3 regions of the Paenibacillus sp. J22R56 genome follow, and region 1 is predicted to be linked to each of the others. Evidence: predicted binding sites of a transcription regulator. Region 1 holds the regulator's gene; each other region holds the start of a gene.
What was found. The regulator LexA, encoded in region 1, represses DNA repair genes until DNA is damaged. The targets are predictions, from matches to a motif close to CGAACATATGTTCG.

Region 1 (4,291 bases):
TGGCATTAAGCAAGTCATGAATCCGGTTTCAAAAGAATCGGACGATGCTACAATCGTAAGTGAGCAATCAGAAGTGAAACGTAAGGAGCTGTCCGATGCGCAGCTGCATCGCTTGCTGAAGCAGCAATTGCTCGAGAAACGTCCTGGCCAAGCATCCCTTATTCAAGGTCAGTTGTCGCGTTTCTTGAACAAGCGTTAATCTAAGTCTTACTAATTTATGAACCAGCAAAAGGAGATGAACGGTGTGAGTTACACGAAAGAGGATATTAAACGCATTGCAGAGGAACAGAACGTTCGATTTATCCGTCTTCAATTTACCGACTTGCTTGGTACAATCAAGAACGTGGAAATTCCAGTAAGCCAGCTCGATAAAGCACTAGACAATAAAATGATGTTTGACGGATCTTCCATCGAAGGTTACGTTCGTATCGAAGAATCTGACATGTACTTATACCCTGATTTGGATACTTGGGTTGTATTCCCTTGGGTTGCACAAGATCGCGTTGCTCGTCTGATCTGTGATATCTATATGCCTGATGGCACACCATTTGCAGGTGACCCGCGTGGTATTCTGAAACGCTCCCTGCTTGAAGCAGAAGAGATGGGCTTTACAGCGATGAACGTAGGTCCAGAACCGGAATTCTTCCTGTTCAAAACCGATGACCGCGGTGAGCCTACAACAGAACTGAACGACCAAGGTGGATATTTCGACCTTGCTCCTATGGATATGGGCGAGAACTGCCGTCGCGAGATCGTACTTACGCTAGAAGAGATGGGCTTCGAGATTGAAGCTTCTCACCATGAGGTAGCTCCAGGTCAGCACGAAATTGACTTTAAATATGCAGATGCTATTAAAGCGGCTGACCAGATTCAAACATTCAAGCTTGTTGTTAAGACGATTGCGAGACAACATGGTCTTCATGCAACCTTTATGCCAAAACCATTGTTTGGCGTGAACGGTTCCGGTATGCACTGTCACCAATCGTTGTTCCAAGGCAGCACAAACATGTTCTATGATGAGAAAGATCGTCTTGGCCTTAGCCAAACTGCACGTTACTACATGGCCGGTATTCTGGAGCATGCACGTGCAATGGCAGCTATTACGAACCCAACGATCAACTCTTACAAACGGATGGTTCCTGGTTATGAGGCACCTTGTTATGTAGCTTGGTCGGCAAGTAACCGTTCGCCGATGATCCGTATCCCGGCATCCCGTGGCCTCAGCACACGAATCGAGGTTCGTAACCCGGATCCAGCTGCTAACCCATACCTGGCACTTGCCGTAATGTTGAAAGCTGGCCTTGACGGCATTAAGAATAAAACTCCGCTTCCGGCACCAGTAGATCGCAACATCTACATTATGACGGAAGAAGAACGTCTGGAATCCGGCGTGCCAAGCCTTCCATCCGATCTGAAGGAAGCTCTCGACGAAATGCTCCGCAGCGACGTTGTCTGCGAAGCACTTGGCGAGCACGCTCTGGCACACTTCTATGAGTTGAAAGAAATCGAGTGGGACATGTATAAGACACAAGTTCATCAATGGGAACGCGATCAGTATCTGACGCTGTACTAGGATTTCTATTTAAATGATAACACCCTCGACATAGCGTCGAGGGTGTTATTTTTTATACAAAGAAGGGGGAGGGTCAGGAAGGATGTTAGCCAGGATCATATAGATAATGAGATTGGCTGGGATAAAAATGAGGAATATAACTCTTACGAACAAAGCGGATAGTTCAAAATAATTGGCAATTCCGCCACATACCCCAGATATCGATCTATTGAATTCTGATTTCATTAATCGCTTCTTCAATCACAGTCACCTCTCGGTCAGGAGATCTTATTCCATCACAGAAATAATACCATATAAAGGTATCTGGGTAATATTACAATTTTCCATTCTAATCCAAATCAAAAAAAGAGGCTGTTCTCACTACCCGAATGAAGCAATCGGATCAGCGGGAACAGCCTCTTTTTGTTAGTCATTAGTGGAAGTCACGGAACAACCCAACCACTTTACCGAGAATCGTTACTGTGTTCAAGCGGATGGGCTCCATTGTGGAGTTCTCCGGTTGAAGGCGAATATGGTCTTTCTCTTTGTAAAAAGTCTTCACAGTCGCTTCGTCATCTTCCGTCATTGCTACAACGATATCACCGTTGTTCGCCGTTTGCTGCTGGCGTACGATGACAAGATCACCGTTATGTATACCAGCTTCAATCATGCTCTCGCCAATGACATTCAAGATAAATACTTGATCATTTCCGACGAAATGAGCGGCTAATGGGAAATAATCTTCAATATTCTCAGTCGCAGTAATCGGCACGCCTGCCGTTACCTTACCGACGATTGGTACTTGTGCTACAGCAGGGAGGATGATACCGTCAACACCGTCTTGATCTAAAATTTCGATCGCCCGGGGTTTAGTAGGATCGCGTCTAATAAGGCCTTTCTTCTCTAACCGATCCAAATGCCCGTGTACGGTGGAGCTTGATGCCAGGCCAACCGCTTCGCCGATTTCGCGAACAGAAGGCGGGTATCCTTTGTCCCGAACCTCATTCTTTATAAATTCAAGAATCGACTGTTGGCGGTTCGAAATCTTAGACACTGAAATCACTCCATTAATATATTTGAAGCAAATTATAACATAGAACCGGAGTTCGTACAAACATAAGTTCCTAAAAACAAAAGTTCGCATTTTTGTTGACTACAAACATTTGTTCGTGTTATTCTAAGAACAGAAGAAAACAGAACAAACGTTCGGGGAGCGATAATAATGATAATGAATCCAGCTTTTTATAAAAGTATCCATAAGGAAGAAGCCGTTAAATCTTTCAAATCGCGAGGCCATATTGTTAAACGACATGCGTTTAAACTTATAGTAAGTGCAGCGGTGTTCGTCCTTCTCTTTACAAGTTTCCTAATGATGCGTACGAACGCATCATCCGATCATATAGAAGCAGCAGCCTTGAATGAGCAGACTGTGGTTGTTACAGCAGGGGATACACTTTGGGGAATTGCAGACCGTTATCTAGATGGTTCCAAGGATATTAGAAAGTACATCTATAAGATCAAAGAACGTAACCAATTAAGTACCGTTGAGCTGAGGCCAGGACAAGTCATAATTATTCCTCAATAACCTATTTATGAAGATGGACAGGGAGTAGCGCACAGGATGTGCGTTTTATTCCCTGTCCATTGTCTATTCTTATATCATTACCTTGACAATTGCTCGCGTAAAAAGTCAAAATAGGTAAGAAGAGATGAGTAATGTACAAAAGAGGTGAAGGCAGTGGAAGAAATCATCGCGCGTATTAATGAATTATCCCGCAAAAATAAAACAGTTGGTTTAACTGAAGAGGAAATTGCTGAACGTGCCGTATTGCGTCAACAATATTTGGATAATTTCAAAAGAAATTTCCGACAACAGTTGGATACGATTGAAATTGTGGACGACGACGAGCAGAAGGGTGTAACCCATTAAGTTGGTCTGGATTTTATATAGTTAGCATGGGCGCCGTTCCATGAACGGCGCCCTGCAATATACACTAGGAGGAATAGGCTTGTCACGTACGTGGGAGCGCAAAGTGCGCAAAAATACGAACCAAATTAATAAAGCGCGTAAAAAGCATGGTGTTTCACAGATTGGTACTACAACATCTGGAAAACCCAAAACGGATCGCTTTACCGGCCGTAACTACATATTTCCAATCGTGCTCGTATTGATGATCGGTATGTATACCTTTATGGTAACGTCTGCTCCTGATTTCGAGCCATCAACGATGTTATGGGTAACGATTGGCTGTTATTTATTCCTGGCATTGATCTTCTTATTGCGCCGTCCGTATATTTCGATTGGTAAGGATTATATCCAAACCCGCAAAATGACAGGTGATAAGCAGCTTCCAGTGTCGAATATTAAGGGGATCAGCGTACAAAAAGGTGCAGTTATCATCATGCAGCATAAAGGTGCCAATTGGGTATTCTCCCGTCTGCTGAACCGTTATCCTACGGATGAAATCAGCGCTAAACTAAAGGATTTTGCTAAAACACACAATTTACCTTTTGAAGAAAAATAGAAGCAGAGTAGGAGAGTTATGCGAATTATGGGGAAGCAAGCCGTTTTATTTGATCTTGATGATACTTTGCTGTGGGATGACCGCAGTGTAAAAGAAGCATTTGAAACAACATGTAAAGCTGGCGCTGAAGCTGCTGGCGTGGATCCTGAACAATTGGAAGAATCCGTGCGCAAAGAAGCGCGTGCGTTGTACGAATCCTATGAAACGTTCCCGT
Region 2 (4,291 bases), 360 kb from region 1:
GCTGCCGCTTCACGAATCTGTCCTTCCGGCATCGAGCCCCAGCGTTGACCAAGACCTCCTGCTAAGCGGCTGAGTGCCGCATGGAACAGCTGCCCGACATCCGGCGCTTCCAGCCGATACATCTGCCGCTCTCGAAGTCGCAGGCCATGGATTGCAAAATGTTGAAACGGACAGGACACGAACCGCTCCATCCGAGATACACTTGCCCTGAGTCTTGTGCCATACAGCTGTTCAGCCGTTGCCAAAGTAAGCTCCTGCTCTTGATTGGAGTAGCTGAGCGATGCATTAAGCAGTTGAAGCTTGTCCTGCCATTCCGGACGGATCGCATACCAGTTGTACATATCCCACCAGAAAGGCGCGATGTCCGCTCCTTGCCGCCAAGCCCGAAGTTCGGTGATCAAATAGGCAAGCGTCCGCTGTGGATGCTCAATATAGGAGCGCTGCTCGTCTTCTTCCATTCCAGGAGAAGGCTCACCAGCGGCTTGATAGACAGGGATGCCAGGGAACAGCTGCTTAACCTGCCGAATCACTTCGGAAGGCAGAAGGCTTTTGCCTTCTTCATCTGCCTGCGCCCAGCTGATCCACAGATGAGCGCTTGGTGTGGTTAAAGCATTATAAATCAAGAAGCGTTCATCCAAGAGGCGTCGTCGGACGCCAGGAGCCATAACAAGCCCTTCATCAGCCAGCCGCTCCCGTTCCTGCTCGGTCAACACACCGTCCTCTTGAATACGCATCGGCATTACACCGTCATTAGCGCCAAGCACATAACAAATCTTTACATCCCCAGAACGAGTCCGGTCCATACTGCCGATCAGCGCTTGATCTAGGGCAGGCGGAACTGCGGCCAGCTTCAAATTCTCAAGGCCTGTCTCTATCATGCCAGCGAACAGCTCAGGCGGCATCCCCTCATCACCAACCATCTCAACGAGCTGGTCGAGCAGCTGCATCACGCCGTCCCATAGCTGACGATGGGCCCTAGCACGCTGTGTGCGCCCTGCAGCGCTGTCCTCACGGCTCCAGCGCTCCAGACGATCTGCTGCATCAGAGTGGTCTAGCAGACGATACAGCGCTTCACACATGACCTTTACGTTTGGTGCTTTTTTCAGAGCTTGTTCAAATCGGCGAAGAGGAGGCACAATAGCCTCTCTTGCAGCCAGCACAGCATTAAACTCGCGTTTAGCTTTGGCGCTTGGCTCTGCTGCCGTCTCAGGTTCATCTTCCAACGATTGCTGCATTAACGGCTGCCACCTGGAGCGGTCAAGCCATTTCCAGCCGTCTACACCCGCGGCAAGTACGTAATTCTCCAGCCGGTCGAACAGCTCTCTGGACATGCTCCCATCAATCGGGAATAACAGCTCTGTCTTAATACAGCGGAAAACAGCCTCATAATGCCAGCCATGAAGCACAGTCTCCAGCGCCGAACGAATAAATTCGACGAGCGGATGATGAACGGTATTGTTCTTTTGGTCAAGGAAATAAGGAATTTGATAGTCATCAAATATCGTTTGAATATAATCTGTATAGTCTGTCGCATTACGCACCATAACAGCCATATCGCGCCAACGCAGTCCATCCTCTCGTGCTCTTCGCACCATATCCCTAGCGGCTGCTTCAACTTCCGCTCTCCGGTTCGCAGATGCATGAAGAGATACTCCGCATGCGGGGTTCTGCACGGCAAGAAGTTTCTTATCCGGCAGAAGCATCGGCGTCCTGCCTCCATAATGCTTCTCCAAATGTGCCAGCATTGGACTTCTTCCAAATCTGGACGGCACTCCTTCACTAAGAACAACCGTCTCCTGTACCGTTACGCCTGCCTGCGCAGCCAAGGCCAGCAGCTTCCCATATGTTTCGGCCGTAGGATGGAACAGCTCCAGCTCATGCGGCACTTCACCCTCGTCGTAAGGACGGTCCAGCGTCAGAGCTACAGTTACCTCCGCAGAAGAAGCGATCAACGCTCCCAGTGCTTCATATTCCTTTGGTGTAAAGCCATGGAACCCGTCAATCCACAGCTCAGCGCCATGCATAGCAGGAGCGGAAGCGTAACTTGCGATCAACTGCGTTAAATAGTCTTCGGAGTCAATATATAATCCGCTTAATTCCAGCTCTAATTTATCATAGACCAAGCGCAGGTCATGCAGCTTGCGATTGAGAAGCGAAGCGTCCTCTACTGAAGCTGTCTTTGCTTTTAATAATTCTGCATCAATGCCGTAGCGTTTCCACTCTGTGAGCAATTCTCCAAGCCGTTCAATAAAGCCTGGCTGCCCTGCACCATTCTGGAACAATTCCAGCTGCTTGCCTAGGCGGTGAATGATCTTGAAAAGCATCATATGCTTGCCGTTATCGCTGATCGGTATAAGCGCAGTGCCGCCTGTTTCCTGCATCACACGAAAGGCTAGACGGCGGAAACTCAGTGCTTGAGCCCGTATAGTCCCGCTTAGCTCGGTTCCTCTCAGCAAGGCGTACTCTGTCTGGAAAGTAGCCTGCTCCGGCACGAGCATAATAAGCGGCGCTCCATCCGGTTCACGCTGCAGTTTTGCCCGAATAGCATCCAGGCAAAATGTGGTTTTCCCCGTTCCTGAACGGCCTAACACAAATCGAAGCCCCATCTCCAGACCTTCCTTTCCGATTCCATCTCATAATCTATTATTCTACCATATCGGCAGTTCTTTTTCATTCAAACGACAAACGTATGTTCTGGAAGTTATGCTAACTTTTTAATAAATAGCCATTGCATTCCCTTAAATACCGAGTATAATACTAGGTAATAAACCATGAGGATTGGAGGGGCGGCCATGATCTCGAATCAGAAGATTGCCCGGCAATGGATAAATGATTATCTGGATTTGTACAATTACGCCAAACAGATCGGAGATATCGAGTGGCAGCAGCAGTTAATCCGCATACTCGCCCAATCCGAAGAAGAATCCCATCAACTTGCACTTACTAGAAAAGCTTCTGAGTTATGGCAGCAGTTCGATATCATTAATAAGAAAATGATGGATCTCTATCATCAGTTAAGAACCTCGGATGACTCCTCCGAATTGAGAACTTTACAGGAAGAAGTCTGGGTGCTCAAATTAAAGCGTGTCGAACTTAGCAGACGATTTAAAGAAACGATGTAAGCCTATAAAAATAAAAAATCCCGCATGCGGTTAGCCGCTCTGCCGGATTATGGGTTGGTTAGACATACAGTTATCTGCTTTGTCCGTTATGAAACTTCGCTTAAGTGCAGTCGACTGCCTCTCAGCGTTACATTCCTATTATACACATCAAATATGCATATTCAAATGTATATTTATTGAACTAAATCGCCGTTTGTTTCATTTCACGCATCATGCCCATCATTGATGTCAGCATCTCATCACATTCCTGCATTTTCATCATCATGCTGTCCATTTCCATTCCCATATCCATCATGTCCATGCGATTCATCTCGCTCATTTGATCCATCATCATCTTCATATTGTTCATCTTGCACATCATTTCCTCCATACACATAGCCATCATCATTTTCATGCTCATCATCTCCATCATCCCATCTCCTTTTTTAATATCATTTTTTTGTTGAAGCCCATTAAATAGAATAACTTATCTCCCATACTCTTACAACCATTATTTTCCAAAATAAATATCATATTCTGTCGAATCGATAAAAAAAGCCGCTTGGATCTCATCAGGATCCATGCGGCTTTTTTGAGCTATATTTACTTACTCCGAACCTCAAACACTGCAAACTTCAAATAGTGACCTTCTTGTACGCCAAGAAGCTGCGGATGATCTTTGCCTGCCGCCCGCCATTCAACGAGTCGCAGCAGCTTGCCTGCATCGGTAGCCGCCTCCTGAATGGTCTCCAGGAACAAGTCAGGGCGCATATGGTACGAGCAGCTCGCTGTCACCAAATATCCGCCTTCATTTACCAGCTTCATCCCGTGCAGATTAATATCCTTATAACCACGACATGCTCCTGCCACTGCGCTTTTCGTCTTTGCGAAAGCAGGAGGATCTAGAATAACAACATCCCAAGTACGTCCATTGCCGCTGATTGGCTTCGAGGTATCCGTACCAGCACGGCTGCGCTCCGTTCTTTCCTCCGCACCTTTAACCTGCGAACGTAAATATTCAAATGCATCTGCTACTACAAACTCTACCCGATCTGTAAAGCCATTACGCTCGACATTGCGGCGTGCTGTGTCGATGGCATGTTCAGATACATCAAGACAAGTTACTTTCTTTGCCCCATATTTGCAGGCATGAAGTGTAAAGCTGCCCGTATGAGCAAAGCATTCTAGTA
Region 3 (4,291 bases), on a different contig from region 1:
CTTCTTCGACATCTTCGCTGAGCCTACGCCTGTCAAATATTCCGACTTCTCCTCAGCTACTTTCGTTGCCTTAATATCATCATGAACCTTCTTACGAATCGTCTGTGGCGTTATGCCATGCTTCTCGTTATATGCAATCTGGATCGTCCGGCGGCGCTCCGTCTCCTTAAGTGCCTTATCCATGGAATCCGTAATCTTATCTCCGTACATGATCACTCGGCCTTCACTGTTACGCGCAGCACGCCCAATCGTCTGAATCAGCGAGCGTTCAGAACGAAGGAAACCTTCTTTATCAGCATCCAGGATCGAGACAAGCGATACTTCTGGTAAATCCAGACCTTCCCTCAGCAAGTTAATACCCACAAGAACATGGAACGTACCAAGACGCAAATCACGCAGAATCGCAATCCGCTCTAAGGTCTTAATATCCGAGTGTAAATAACGCACTTTAATGCCGATCTCTTTAAAATAATCCGTCAGATCTTCCGCCATCTTCTTCGTCAGCGTTGTCACAAGGACACGCTCATCCTTAGCAATCCGGTCACGAATCTCAACTAACAGATCATCAATCTGTCCTTTCGTCGGACGCACCTCAATAATCGGATCAAGCAAACCTGTTGGACGTATAATCTGTTCAATCATCGTTGGGCATTGCTCCAGCTCGTAAGGCCCTGGTGTAGCCGATACATAAATTTGCTGACCAGCCTTCTCCTCGAATTCTTCGAAGCGCAGCGGCCGGTTATCAAGCGCCGATGGCAGACGGAAGCCGTGGTTCACAAGCATTTCCTTCCGCGCACGGTCACCGTTGTACATCGCCCTAATCTGTGGCAGGGTTACGTGGGATTCGTCAATAACGATCAGCATATCTTCTGGAAAATAATCCATCAGCGTATACGGCGTAGCTCCACGTTCCCGGAATGTCAGAGGTCCAGAATAGTTCTCGATGCCGGAACAGAAGCCCATCTCCGCCATCATCTCAAGATCATAACGTGTTCGCTGCTCCAAACGCTGCGCTTCGAGCAATTTCCCATTCTCCCGCAACTCGGCAAGACGTTCCTCCAGCTCACGCTCGATATTGCCAAGCGCAACCTTCATTGTCTCTTCATGGGTAACGAAGTGAGACGCCGGGAATATGGCTACATGATCGCGTTCGCTTACGATCTCGCCAGTTAGTACGTCGATCTCCGTAATCCGTTCAATCTCATCGCCAAACAGCTCGACCCGGATCGCCCGTTCATTATTGGCAACCGGGAAAATCTCTACTATATCACCACGTACGCGGAACGTACCGCGGATAAAGTTAATATCATTGCGTTGGTACTGAATATCAACCAGCTTATGAAGAATCGTATCCCTAGGCTTCTCCATGCCTACTCGCAGCGACAGAACTAAACTGCCGTATTCGGAAGGCGAACCGAGACCATAAATACAGGATACACTCGCTACAATAATGACGTCCCTGCGTTCGAACAAAGAGCTGGTTGCGGAGTGGCGCAGCTTATCGATCTCATCATTAATGCTGGAATCCTTCTCGATATAGGTATCTGTAGACGGGATATAAGCCTCAGGCTGAAAATAATCATAATAGCTGACAAAGTAACTTACTGCATTGTCCGGGAAAAACTGTTTAAACTCGCTGCACAGCTGTGCCGCGAGCGTCTTGTTGTGCGCAATGACCAGCGTCGGCCGGTTAAGCTCCGCAATCATATTCGCAATCGTGTAGGTCTTACCCGTACCTGTCGCACCAAGCAAGGTCTGCTTGACCTCACCGTTCTGTACACCTTCAACAAGTTTTCTGATCGCTCCCGGTTGATCACCCTGCGGCGTGTAGTCGGACTTTAATTGAAATAATTGCTCTGAAATCTCACTCACTTGCAACATCCACCCCGTTTCCCTTACTCATCAATCATTATAGTCAAAATTCTTATATATAAGAATATAGCGTATCCGAATGTGTGTTCCCCTCTATTATAGACATCTATAACAGCCGTTGCAAACATAAAATCGAAGGGCTTTCCCTAAGCACTCGCTTAGGAAAAGCCCTTATCTTCATTTAAACATCCAGAGTACCGGAATGATTCTCATCCTTCGCATAAGTTCTGCCTCGGCGGTTCGCCGTCCGTGCCCGGCGCAGCAGATCAAACAGTGTAGCAGGTTCCGCCGATGCATAATAGGTCGCTTTCTCATCAGGCGACAGAATAACGCCAAGCTGATGATGTTCGCCCTCATAACGTGCCCGCTGGGCGAATTTGATCTCGCCATCAGCATTTAACACTTCAAGCTTATACATCGCAGAGCTGTTCTGCAGCGATTCATGCAGATCCTCTTTCGAGTAGACGCGAGTACCATTCACCTTCGCAATAATCTCGCCCACATTCAGCTTCATCTCATCCGCTGGTGTTCCTGGCACGATGCCAAGAATACGCAAGCCGCGCTGATCATTTACAAATAACGGGCTTTGTGCAGCTTCTACGAATCGACTGCGCCAAATAATCGCTTCATGCATCAGTAGTGCGCATAAGGCGGCAATCGGCAGAAGCGCCGGCTGCCAGCATGCAAGCAGCGCAGCCCCCGTCAACAGCACGCTGTACCACATCAATCCTTTCGAGGCATGGCGTGCCTTGGCACGTGGCAGCATTGTACGTGTCATTTCGCTGAAGCCGATAATCATCGGAAGTGCCACCACACTCCAGCCCTGCGTCCAGTCTCCGCCAAATAAAGGCGTCCATGGCAGGTCAACGACCGATGTTCCACCTGTTGCCGGCACAAGCAGCAGCATTGGAACCGGCCAGAAGCCCTGTAGAATATAGCCGCCAACAAGCTTGCCGCGTTTCCCTTCGAGGAACAACGGAGTAGCAAGTTGATCGCCATGTCTGCGAACAAGGAACGCTTCGACCAAATGCAGAAGAGCTACAAGCACGAGGATACCGGGCATGTCCAAACTTCCCAAGGAACGCGCAATATCGCCAATCCACCCACCATTATCCTCCAATGGAGTAAAGCCGATAATCCACTGCAGAAGAGCCATTACACCAGCTGCATAAGCAAAGCATAAATAACGAATCCGGAACAGAAGCAGTACGACCGCTGTTCCCCACAGCCACAAAACAGCATCTCCAGTTAAGCTAACGCCGATAAAGGCTGCCGCAATCGAGGCAAGTACGCCGGCAACAAGCCCGGCCAGCATGGCTTTTGCTAATAAGCGGGGCCAGATATGTAAACGTACAGCGAACATCCGCCGTTCAAGACTCACTTGCCGAGTGTATTGTAGGATTATAAATAATACCGCGATATAGTAAAAAGGCTGTGCCAGCAAATGTACAAACGCTTGGCCAAACTGATCTAGTAATGCATTGGCTTCATCCAATCGCCACACTCCCATTCGACTAAAATAAAAGGCTGACTCTGTTTAGAGTCAACCTTATAATGATTCGACAGTTCCTCTTTATTTCCTGCTCACAGCTTGGATTGCTTCCAGAAGCTGTTTATCATTATTCTCGTCTTTGATCCACTTCACAACAGCTTGCTCCAAGCTGCTTGCTGTCTTGGTATCAATTTGTCCTGTAGTCGGCAAACCAGCACTTTGCTGGAAGTTCTTCACGGCAAGCTCCGTTGAAGCATTGAAGTAACCGTCCTCCCGCTGAGTGGAATAACCGAGGCCTGACAGCATGACCTGCGCATTGCGTATCTGCTCACCAATCATGTCCTTCTTCAGCGTTTCCGTCAATGTAATTCTAGCTACGGTATACAGCTTCGGCGGCAGTACCTCAATCGTTGGCTTAATGCCCTTCTGATGAATCCAATTACCATCTGGCGTGAGCCATTTTGCAATCGTCATTTTCACCAGACTGCCGTCACCCAGCGTCTTGTTATAGCTGACCTGCACCGTACCTTTACCATAAGAAGTCTCGCCGACCAGAATTGCTCCTGCCCTCTCCTTCAGCGCACCTGCCAAAATCTCGGACGCGCTCGCACTTCCTTTATTCATCAGAACCGCAATCGGATAATCCTTTCCTCCGCCTAGCGAAGCGGTCTTATCCCGATCACCTTCACGATCTTCGACTTGGACGATTGTCTCGCCCTTCTTGATAAACTGCTGCGCAATCTCGACAACGACCGGCAAAATGCCGCCCGGGTCATTACGCACGTCAATGACAAGCCCTTTCATCCCCTGTTTCTCGAGGCGAGCAAGCTCCTCCTTGAAGCGATCTGCCGTATTCAAAGAGAACTGACGAATCTCGATGACGCCAGTACCATCATTACGAAGATTGGCAAAAACAGTCTCGACATC

Region 2: a site for LexA is predicted at 2,683-2,696, ahead of addB (helicase-exonuclease AddAB subunit AddB). Genes of this name have one in related genera too.
Region 3: a site for LexA is predicted at 1,994-2,007, ahead of uvrB (excinuclease ABC subunit UvrB). Genes of this name have one in related genera too.

What each region holds. Positions count from the first base shown of each region.
Region 1 is NZ_JBWDNV010000002.1:564,896-569,186, forward strand. Features, by position in the region: gene AC0YNT_RS06550 (MerR family transcriptional regulator) at 1-199, shown strand, start outside; gene glnA (type I glutamate--ammonia ligase) at 245-1,573, shown strand; gene AC0YNT_RS06560 (PspC domain-containing protein) at 1,619-1,798, opposite strand; gene lexA (transcriptional repressor LexA) at 1,986-2,606, opposite strand; gene AC0YNT_RS06570 (LysM peptidoglycan-binding domain-containing protein) at 2,775-3,137, shown strand; gene AC0YNT_RS06575 (DUF896 domain-containing protein) at 3,291-3,482, shown strand; gene AC0YNT_RS06580 (hypothetical protein) at 3,562-4,077, shown strand; gene AC0YNT_RS06585 (HAD family hydrolase) at 4,105-4,291, shown strand, end outside.
Region 2 is NZ_JBWDNV010000002.1:203,086-207,376, reverse strand. Features, by position in the region: gene addB (helicase-exonuclease AddAB subunit AddB) at 1-2,606, opposite strand, end outside; gene AC0YNT_RS04720 (hypothetical protein) at 2,793-3,122, shown strand; gene AC0YNT_RS04715 (hypothetical protein) at 3,304-3,516, opposite strand; gene AC0YNT_RS04710 (class I SAM-dependent rRNA methyltransferase) at 3,705-4,291, opposite strand, start outside.
Region 3 is NZ_JBWDNV010000003.1:609,060-613,350, reverse strand. Features, by position in the region: gene uvrB (excinuclease ABC subunit UvrB) at 1-1,881, opposite strand, end outside; gene AC0YNT_RS10665 (PDZ domain-containing protein) at 2,054-3,376, opposite strand; gene AC0YNT_RS10660 (S41 family peptidase) at 3,446-4,291, opposite strand, start outside.